DNA from 3 places in the Kitasatospora sp. NPDC050543 genome. Region 1 is predicted to be linked to each of the others. Evidence: riboswitches for the same ligand, from Rfam matches in the RefSeq annotation. Region 1 holds a riboswitch; each other region holds the start of a gene.
What was found. A riboswitch is a leader RNA that binds a small molecule or an ion and turns the genes downstream of it on or off. The one in region 1 is predicted to bind cobalamin.
Positions count from the first base shown of each region.

Region 2: another riboswitch for cobalamin. It lies ahead of cobN (cobaltochelatase subunit CobN); the one in region 1 lies ahead of ACIBH3_RS27025 (prenyltransferase/squalene oxidase repeat-containing protein).
Region 3: another riboswitch for cobalamin. It lies ahead of ACIBH3_RS00705 (ribonucleoside-diphosphate reductase subunit alpha); the one in region 1 lies ahead of ACIBH3_RS27025 (prenyltransferase/squalene oxidase repeat-containing protein).

Region 1 covers NZ_JBITGZ010000026.1:72,447-75,670, forward strand. Annotated here, with positions in the region: gene ACIBH3_RS27020 (alpha/beta fold hydrolase) at 113-1,075, shown strand; cobalamin riboswitch at 1,472-1,626, shown strand; gene ACIBH3_RS27025 (prenyltransferase/squalene oxidase repeat-containing protein) at 1,728-3,224, shown strand, end outside.
Region 2 covers NZ_JBITGZ010000009.1:201,003-204,226, reverse strand. Annotated here, with positions in the region: gene cobG (precorrin-3B synthase) at 1-1,099, opposite strand, end outside; cobalamin riboswitch at 1,189-1,311, shown strand; gene cobN (cobaltochelatase subunit CobN) at 1,521-3,224, shown strand, end outside.
Region 3 covers NZ_JBITGZ010000001.1:170,136-173,359, reverse strand. Annotated here, with positions in the region: gene ACIBH3_RS00705 (ribonucleoside-diphosphate reductase subunit alpha) at 1-1,693, opposite strand, end outside; cobalamin riboswitch at 1,862-2,003, opposite strand; gene ACIBH3_RS00700 (hypothetical protein) at 2,161-3,224, shown strand, end outside.

The DNA of each region.
Region 1 (3,224 bases):
CAGGCCCGACGGGCCCGCGCCGGCGGCGGCCTTCAACCGGGCCGCCGAATGAGGTAGACCTGACCCCGGGCCGCCGCCGACGGCCCGTGGCACGACTACCGAGGGAGCGTCAATGACCTTCATCTCGCACCGATTCGTCGAGACGGCCGGCGGTCTGAAGATGCACATCGCCGAGGCCGGCGCCGGCCCGCTGGTGCTTCTGCTGCACGGCTTCCCCGAGAGCTGGTACTCCTGGCGCCATCAGCTGACCGCGCTCGCCGAGGCCGGGTACCACGCCGTCGCACCGGACCAGCGCGGCTACGGCCGCACGGGCGGGCCGGAGGAGGTCGACCAGTACAGCATCCTGCACCTCACCGGCGACGTGATCAGCCTGGTGCACGCGCTCGGGGAGGAGCGGGCGGTGGTGGTCGGCCACGACTGGGGTGCTCCGGTCGCCTGGCACACCGCGATGCTGCGCCCGGACGTGGTGCGGGGTGTCGTCGGGCTCTCGGTGCCGCCGTTCCGCCGGGGCCCGCGCGCCTCGACCACGGTGCTGCGCGAACTGCTCGGCGACTCCTACTACATGCTCTACTTCCAGCAGCCGGACCTGCCCGAGGCCGAACTGGCCCGGGACATCCCGACGACGTTCCGGCGGCTGCTGGCCGGATCGGCCGTGCTCGGCGCGGACGCCCCGCCGCTGGTGCCGGAGGGCGGCGGCTTCCTCGACCTCTTCCGCGACCCGACCGCGCTGCCCGACTGGCTCACCGAGGAGGACATCGCCGTCTTCACGGCCGAGTTCGAGCCCAACGGCTTCACCCAGCCGCTGCACTGGTACCGCAACCTGGACCGCAACTGGGAGCTCACGGCGGCCTGGCACGCGGCCCGCATCACGCCGCCGGCGCTGCTGATCGTGGGGGAGAAGGACCTGGTGGTCTCCAGCCCGCACGCCAGGGCGGGGCTGGCCGAGCTGGCGGACTTCGTCCCCGGGCTGCGGGAGGTCCGCTGGCTGCCCGACTGCGGACACTGGACCCAGCAGGAGCGGCCGAAGGACGTCAACGAGGCCCTGGTCGGCTTCCTGGACAGCCTCGACGGCTGAACCCGCCGCCGTCGCCCGGCCGGCCCTCACGCCCGGGCCGGCCGGGCGACGAAGCCACACTGCCGGGGTCGATGCCCGGCGATCCGGCCGGTCACCGGATCCGTTGGCTTGCAAAAGGCCAGGCGGGAACGGGTGAGGCCGCAGCCCGCGCCCGGCGCACACGACAGCGCGCGCGGGCGGCCGACTCGCGCTACCGCCACTCCCGCAGGGCGGCGAGCCGCCGTGCCGCCGCCGTGCCGCGCGAACACCCGGACCCGCCGTCGGCCGGCCCGGTCCGCCGGACGGAAGGCGTCCGGACCCTGACGTCGGATCACCTCCCTTGTCCGGCGCCCCTGCGAGCGTGCCCGCCCGGCGACTGCACCCCAGGACGTGGGGCGTGTCACATAACGGCCGCCGGGATTGAGACCGGGGCCCGGCGGCAGTACCGTTCGACTCGCTCTGGCAGGGGAAGTCCGGTCGAATTCCGGCGCTGACCCGCAACGGTGGGCCGCGCGGCACCCAGGTGTCGTCCGCGGCGAGCCCGATCGCCTGCCCGGGTAACCGGCTCTCATCCGTCGTGGTCTACGGGACGATGCCTGGTGCTGACGCCGTTGCCGCCAGGCCGTGCGCGTCACCGCCGGGGTGCGTCCAGGAGACGCCCCCAGGAGTTCCCGTGCGCAGAACATCCCACATCGCCGCCGCCCTGCTGGTCGCCGCCGCGGCGGCCGCCGTCGCCGTGCCCACGGCACCGGCCTCCGCCCTGCCGTCCACCGCCGTGCCGGCCGACGCCGCCTCTGCGGCAGCCGGCTGGGCGGGCCGTCAACTCACCGGCGGCACCCACGTGGAGAGCCCGTTCGGGCCGGACTTCGGCCTCACCGCCGACCTGGTGCTGGCCCTGTCCGCCGTCGGCGCCGGGAAGGGCGAGAGCGCCGCGGCCACCGACTGGCTCGCCGCCAACGCCTCCTCGTACATCACGGGTGACACCCCGGGAGACGTGAGCGCCGGCTCCGCCGCCAAGCTCGCCCTGGTCGCCGAGACCCAGCACCGCGACCCGGCCGCGTTCGGACAGCTCGACCTGCTCGCCACGCTCGCCGGCCGCCTCCAGCCGAACGGCCGCTACACCGACCACTTCACCTTCGGCGGCGAGGAGGTCTCCGACTACTCCAACACCTTCTCGCAGTCCCTCGCGCTGCTCGCGCTGGAGCGCCGCGGCGCGCAGGCCGTCCCGCAGCCGGCGGTGGACTTCCTGCTCGCCAGCCAGTGCGCCGACGGCGGCTTCCCGGTCGCCTTCCCCGACAGGCCCGCCAACTGCGGCTCCGACGCGGACGGCACCGGCATCGTCGCCCAGGCGCTGCTGGCCGTCGGCCGGAAGGCCGAGGCGGAGAAGGCCCTCGGCTGGCTGGAGAGCCGGCAGGCTCCGGACGGCGGCTTCGGCGGCTCCGGCCCGACGGCCGCCTCCAACACCAACTCGACCGCGCTGGCCACCCAGGCGCTGCGGGCCGGCGGCCACGCCGGCGCCGCCGACAAGGGCGCGGCCTGGCTGCTCGCCCAGCAGATCGGCTGCACGGGCAAGGCGGAGGACCGGGGCGCGATCGGCTACCAGAAGCCCCTGGTGGACGGCGCGACGCTGCGGGCGACCGCGCAGGCGATCCCCGCGCTCGCCGGTGTCCCGCTCGCCGCGGTGGACGGCGCCGGCGCCGCAATCGGCCTGCCGACGCTCGGCTGCGCCGCACCGAGCCCGTCACCGACCGCCACCGCGACCGCGTCCGCGACCGCCACGGCCACTGCGACGGCCTCGGCGACCGCCACGGCCACTGCGACGGCCTCGGCCTCGGCGACGGCCTCGGCCACCCCGACTGCCGGCCCCTCCGCGCCGGCGACGGCGACCACCGCCCCTGGCACGCCCACCCCCGGCGTGCCCACCGTGACCGGCACGCCCGTACCGTCCGCGACCACCTCGCGCCCCGCTCCGCGCGGCCTGAGCGTGGGCAACGGCGGCGCCGGTGGCGCGGGCGACCTCGGTGGTACCGGCTACTCGGGCACGGACTACGCCGTCACCGCGACGGGTATCAGCGGCCCGCTCGCCTCGACCGGCTCCTCGCCGCTGCCGGTGGCGGCGGCCGCCACCGCCCTGCTGCTGGCCGGCGGAGCCTGCGCAGGGTACGCCCGC
Region 2 (3,224 bases), on a different contig from region 1:
TGGCGCAGCCGGGGGTTCCGGTGCAGGCCATCGCCAGCGTCCAGGGGGAGCCGGGATCCAGGCCGAGGCCGGCCGCCGACAGCCGGGCGGCCCGGTCGCGGGCGGCGCCGGCGGTCAGGGCGGGGATCACCACACCACGCCACGGCGTCACCCGGAGCTCACCCTCACCGTCGCCCGCGGCCGTCCCGGCCGCGCGGCCCGCCTCGGCCAGCAGTCGCCACTGCGCGGCGGAGACCCGGCCGAAGCGCAGGCCTACCGAGAGCCCGTAGCGGCCGTCCGGCCCCTCGATCACGCCGAGCCGGGGCAGCGCACCCGCACCGGACCGCGAACCGCGCGGCCCCGCGGGCAGCGGCCCAGCGGCCGTCGGCTCAGCGGGCAGCGGCTGAGCCGCCAGGCCGAGCCGCGCGCCCAGCAGCGCGCCGTCCGGGTCGGCCTCCCGGATCCGCCAGGCCCGCACGCCGCTCGCCCGCAGCAGTTCGAGGAACGCCTCGGCCGCCCGCAGCGCGTACTCCACCTCCCGGCCGGCCGGCACCCGCAGCGCGGTGGCGGACCGTCCGAGCCGCAGCAGGGCGCCGCCGCCGGCCGTTGCGATCAACGTCACATCGGCGTCGAGGCCGGCCACGTCGCCGCGTCCGTCGTCGAGCGCGAACAGGAAGCGGCCCGACAGTCCGGGCGACCAGTCGGCCGCACAGAGCGCCGTGTCCAGCTCGCGGGTCCAAGTACGGGTGTCCGCACGGCCGTTGCCGTCCACGCCGGACAGCGGGGAGGCGACGATGTTGCGCACCCGCTCGTGACGGTCGGAGGGCAGCAGCCCGGCGGCCCGCAGCCGGGTGCCGAGTTCGAGGCCGCAGTCCTCGGGCAGGCCGCGCAGCTGGACGTTGCCGCGCGAGGTGGTCTCCAGGTGCCCGTCGCCGAGCAGCTCGGCGGCCTCGGCCAGCGTGACCACCTGATCGAGCGTCAGCAGACCACCCGGCAGCCGGACTCGGGCGAGCGCACCGTCATCGGCGGTATGTAGACGAAGGGCCCCCGGGCAGGCGTCCTCGCGCGCCCGGTCGGGCACGACGGGCCCGGGAGCTGCGGGGTCGGAGGTCGGTGACATGGCGGCGAGCATACCGATGATCCGACCGGACGCTCTGTCCCGTAGATCACCCTCAGCACCTACTATGCTCCCGGGCGAGCCCTCGCGGGCCCGCTCACGCCAGAGACGGCGCAAAGGGGAGGAAACCGGTGCAAACCCGGTGCGGTCCCGCCACTGTGACCACGGTTCGCCCGTGGGAGCCAGGAACTCCTGCCGTCCTCCACCCTCCCCCGGTCTCCGGCCGGGGGGACCCCCACGGGGCGCGGACCCCGAGGAAGGCTCGACCTATGCGCTCCCGCATGCCCGTGCCCCCGCCCGGCGCTGCCCGCCCGCTCTTCCCCCCTGCCCGCGACCACTCCGCGGCCACCGCCCGGACGAGCGAGGCCCACACCCCGGCAGGCCCTTCGGCCCGGGGCACCCACCAGGCCTGGAGGGCCGCCGCATGATCCTGCTCCTGTCGACCTCCGACACCGACCTGCTCAGCGCCCGCGCCAGCGAGGGCCCGGTGCGCTACCGCCTGGGCAACCCCGCCCGACTCACCGCCGACGACCTGCCCGCCCTCACCGAGGGCACCGACCTCGTGGTGGTCCGCCTGCTCGGCGGCCGCCGGGCCTGGCAGGAGGGCCTGGACGCGCTGCTGGCCGGCCCCCGCCCGGTCATCGTGCTCACCGGCGAACAGGCCCCCGACGCCCAGCTGATGGAGCTCTCCACCGTCCCGGCCGGCATCGCCGCCGAGGCGCACGCCTACCTCGCGCACGGCGGCCCGGCCAACCTGGCCGAGCTCGGCGCCTTCCTCTCGGACACCGTGCTGCTCACCGGCCACGGGTTCGCCGCCCCCGCCTCCGCCCCCGAGTGGGGCCCGCTGGAGCGCACCGCGCCCGCCGAGAACGCCGACGGCCCGGTCATCGCGGTGCTGTACTACCGCGCCCACCACATGAGCGGCAACACCGCCTTCGTCGAGACGCTCTGCCGGGCCATCGAGGACAAGGGCGCCCGCGCCCGCCCGCTGTACTGCTCCTCGCTGCGCGGCGCCGAGCCCGAGCTGCTCGCCGAGCTGGGCAAGGCCGACGCGATCATCACCACGGTGCTCGCCGCCGGCGGCACCCGCCCGGCCGACGCCTCGGCCGGCGGCGACGAGGAGGCCTGGGACGCGGGCGCGCTCGCCGCCCTGGACCGCCCGATCCTCCAGGCACTCTGCCTCACCTGGTCGCGCGCCGCCTGGGAGGCCAGCGACGACGGCCTCTCCCCGCTGGACACCGCCACCCAGGTCGCCGTGCCCGAGTTCGACGGCCGCCTGATCACCGTCCCGTTCTCCTTCAAGGAGCTGGACGAGGACGGCCTCACCGTCTACGCCGCCGACCCCGAGCGCGCCGCCCGGGTCGCCGGCATCGCCGTCCGGCACGCCCGGCTGCGGCACATCCCGCCGGCCGAGCGCCGGCTCGCGCTGGTGCTGTCCGCCTACCCGACCAAGCACGCCCGGGTCGGCAACGCGGTCGGCCTGGACACCCCCGCCAGCGCCGTGCGGCTGCTCACCCGGCTGCGCGCCGAGGGCTGGGACATCGGGCCCGTGGACGGCCCGGCCGCGCTGCCCGGCCTGACCCCGGCCGAGGGCGACGACAGCCACGAGGGCGACGCGCTGATCCACGCCCTGATCGCGGCCGGGGGCTACGACCAGGACTGGCTGACGGAGGACCAGCTCGCCCGTAACCCCGTCCGGATCCCCGCCGCCGACTACCGCCGCTGGTACGCCACCCTCCCCGAGGGCCTGCGCGGCGAGGTCGAACAGCACTGGGGCCCGCCGCCCGGCGAGCTGTACGTCGACCGCAGCCGGAACCCGGACGGCGACATCGTGCTGGCCGCCCTGCGGGCCGGCAACCTGCTGGTGCTGATCCAGCCCCCGCGCGGCTTCGGCGAGAACCCGGTGGCGATCTACCACGACCCCGACCTGCCGCCCTCGCACCACTACCTGGCCGCCTACCGCTGGATCGCGGCCGACCAGGAGGACGGCGGCTTCGGCGCCGACGCGGTCGTCCACCTCGGCAAGCACGGCAACCTGGAGTGGCTGCCCGGCAAGACCGCCGCGCTGTCCGCCGACTGCGGCCCGGACGCCGCCCTCGGCGACCTCCCGCTGATCTACCCGTTCCTG
Region 3 (3,224 bases), on a different contig from region 1:
CGGCCAGCTCGCTGGAGCGCTCGTAGGCGACCAGCATGATGCGCTCGGCGATCAGCGTGGAGAGCTGCTTGGCCTCGGCGGAGTCGAAGTCGATCCGCAGCTTGAAGAAGACGTCCTGGAGGCCCATCACGCCCAGGCCCACCGGGCGCCAGCGCGAGTTGGAGGCGCCGGCCTCGGGGGTCGGGTAGAAGTTGATGTCCACCACGCGGTCGAGGAAGGTGACGGCGGTGCGCACGGTGGCGTCCAGCCGGTCCCAGTCCATCGCGCCCAGCAGGTCGGCGGGGGTGGCGCCGGGGGCCACGTGGGCGCCCAGGTTCACCGAGCCGAGGTTGCAGACCGCGGTCTCGGAGTCGTCCGTGACCTCCAGGATCTCCGTGCAGAGGTTGGAGGAGTGGACGGTCCGGCCGGGGACGGCGGTCTGGTTGGCGGCGCGGTTGGAGGCGTCCTTGAAGGTCATCCAGCCGTTGCCGGTCTGCGCCAGGGTGCGCATCATCCGGGCGTACAGGGTCTGCGCGGGGATGGTGCGCACGGCCTTGCCCTCGGCCTCGGCCTTCAGGTACGCGGCGTCGAAGTCGGCGCCCCACAGGTCGACCAGCTCGGGCACGTCGGCGGGGGAGAACAGCGACCAGTCGGTGCCCGCGTTGACGCGGCGCATGAACTCGTCCGGGATCCAGTGCGCGAGGTTCAGGTTGTGGGTACGCCGCGCCTCCTCACCGGTGTTGTCGCGCAGCTCCAGGAACTCCTCGACGTCCGCGTGCCAGGTCTCCAGGTAGACGCAGGCCGCGCCCTTGCGCCGGCCGCCCTGGTTGACGGCGGCGACCGAGGAGTCCAGGGTGCGCAGGAACGGCACGATGCCGTTGGACTTGCCGTTGGTGCCGCGGATCAGCGAGCCGCGCGAGCGGATGCGCGAGTAGGACAGGCCGATGCCGCCGGCGTGCTTGGAGAGCCGGGCGATCTGCGCGTAGCGCGAGTAGATCGAGTCCAGGTTGTCCAGCGGGGAGTCCAGCAGGTAGCAGCTGGACATCTGCGGGTGCTTGGTGCCCGAGTTGAAGAGCGTCGGCGAGGACGGCAGGTAGGAGAGCGCGCTCATCAGCGCGTACAGCTCGGCCACCTCGCGCACCGACTGCTCGTTGTCGCCGACCGCCAGGCCGGCTGCGACGCGGAGCAGGAAGTGCTGCGGGGTCTCGATGACCTTGCGGGTGATCGGGTGGCGCAGCAGGTAGCGGGACTGCACGGTGCGCAGGCCGAAGTACTCGAAGCGGTCGTCGCCGCGCTGGTCGATCAGCGCGTCCAGGGCGTCGGCGTGCTTGGCGACGAACGCGGCGGTGGTGTCGCCGATCAGGCCCTCGGCGTGGCCGACCGCGATCGAGGCGGCGAAGGACACCGCGCCCTGGCCGATCGCCTCGTCCGAGATCTCCAGTGCGAGCAGGCGGGCGGCCAGCTTGGAGTACTGCGGGTCCTCGGCGATCATCGAGGCCGCGGCCTCCACGGCGAGTCCGCGCAGCTCGGCGAAGTCGGAGCCGGCGTGCCGGCCGCGCAGTGCGGCGGCGGCGACGTGGCCGGGGTCGACCTCGGGGAGGTCGACGCTGCGGTCGGTGAGCAGCCGGAGGAGCGCCGCACCGGGGTCGGGCCGGTCGGCGGGGGCGGTGCTGGTGCCCTGGTTGGGCAGGGCGACTGAGGCAGCGATGGTCAAGGCGCTCTCTCCTGGCGGCGATCGGGCGGCGGACGACTCAAGATCACCGGACCGGTGCGGGCAGGGGAGCACGGCGCGTACGCCGGGAGGCGTCGCGCAACGGTGTCATCCCCCGGCCCGCCCGCGAGGTCCGGAAGTGTTTCCGTGCTTCAAGGCCTCTGCGGGGAAGCCGTGTGGCACGCCGTCGGCAGGTATTCGGACTCGCGGGGACGGCATCGGCCCCCCGCACACCGCTGCGGGGCAGTCCCGGACTCCCACCGGGTTCCCCTGCGTTCGACAGCAGGAGTGAGCATACATCTAGTGGTGCCACCCCGATGTTGCACCCACATGTTGTGCAGCGTGGCGTGTCGGGGTGATAACCGGCGGTGTGGGGGCGCGGGCCCGGCGGCCCCGGCGGGTCCGGATTTGGGAACGGATTGGTTACCGGTTGGGCCGCTCCCGATGGGCATGCCATACGATCTCGCCTCATGAGCGAGGGAACGGGCGTACCGGCCGAGTGGACGCGTCAGCCCGCACAGCCGGTGCAGGGTCAGCAGCCGGGGGCGGCGGGGCCGCTGCCGCAGGGTCAGCCGCCGCAGGGGCAGCCTCCCGTACCCCAGGCGCCGCAGCCCGCCCCTCCGGTGGCCGGGCAGGGCGGTCAGCAGCCTGCGCCGCCGCCGGTCGGGGGCTTCGGGCCGCCGCCGGTGCCGTACGGGCAGACGGCGCCGGGGCAGCAGGTCCCGCCGCAGCAGCAGATCCCGCCGACGGTGCCGCAGCCCGTCCAGCCGCAGCCGCAGCAGTGGCAGCCGGGCCCGCCCGCGCCGGCGCTGGGCGAGCCGGACTGGGCCGCGCTGGCGGACCGGCACGAGAGCGAGTCCCGTAAGCGCCGCAAGCTCTGGATCGGCGCCACGGCGCTGGCTCTGGTGCTGGTCGGCGGCGGGGTGGCGGCCGGCCTGATGATGACCGACAAGGGCGACAAGGGCGGCGACACCAAGCCGACCACCGCGGCCAGCAGCCCGGGCACGCCGTCCGCCGACCCGGTGACGTTCATCTCGGACGCCGGCACCGACAAGGCGCCGGTCGACCCCGCGGTGCTCTTCGCGGACCAGACCCGCACCATCGACGGGAAGGTCTGGACCCGCAAGGGCACCGGCATCACCACGCCGTGCTCCAAGGCCACCACCGGCGGTCTGGGCAAGGCGATCAGCGACGAGGCCTGCCGCTCACTCGTCCGGGCGACGTACGTCTCGGGCGACAGCGCCGTCACCATCGGGATCGCCGTCTTCGACAACAAGGCGACCGCCGACGTGGCCCTCGCCAAGCACATCGGTGCCATCCAGGGCCTGCCCGGTCAGGGCGTGGGCCCGTTCTGCACCGAGTCCGGCTGTTCGGAGACGCACGGCTACGTCGGGCGGTACGGCTACTTCACGGTGGCCGGCACGCTCAAGCAGGGCGCGGGCCTGGCGGACCCGCTGGCGGCGGCGGCCGCGCCCGCGCTCTCCGACTACGCCAAGGACGCCCTGCTGTCGAGGGCGAAGGGCACCGGCGCCGG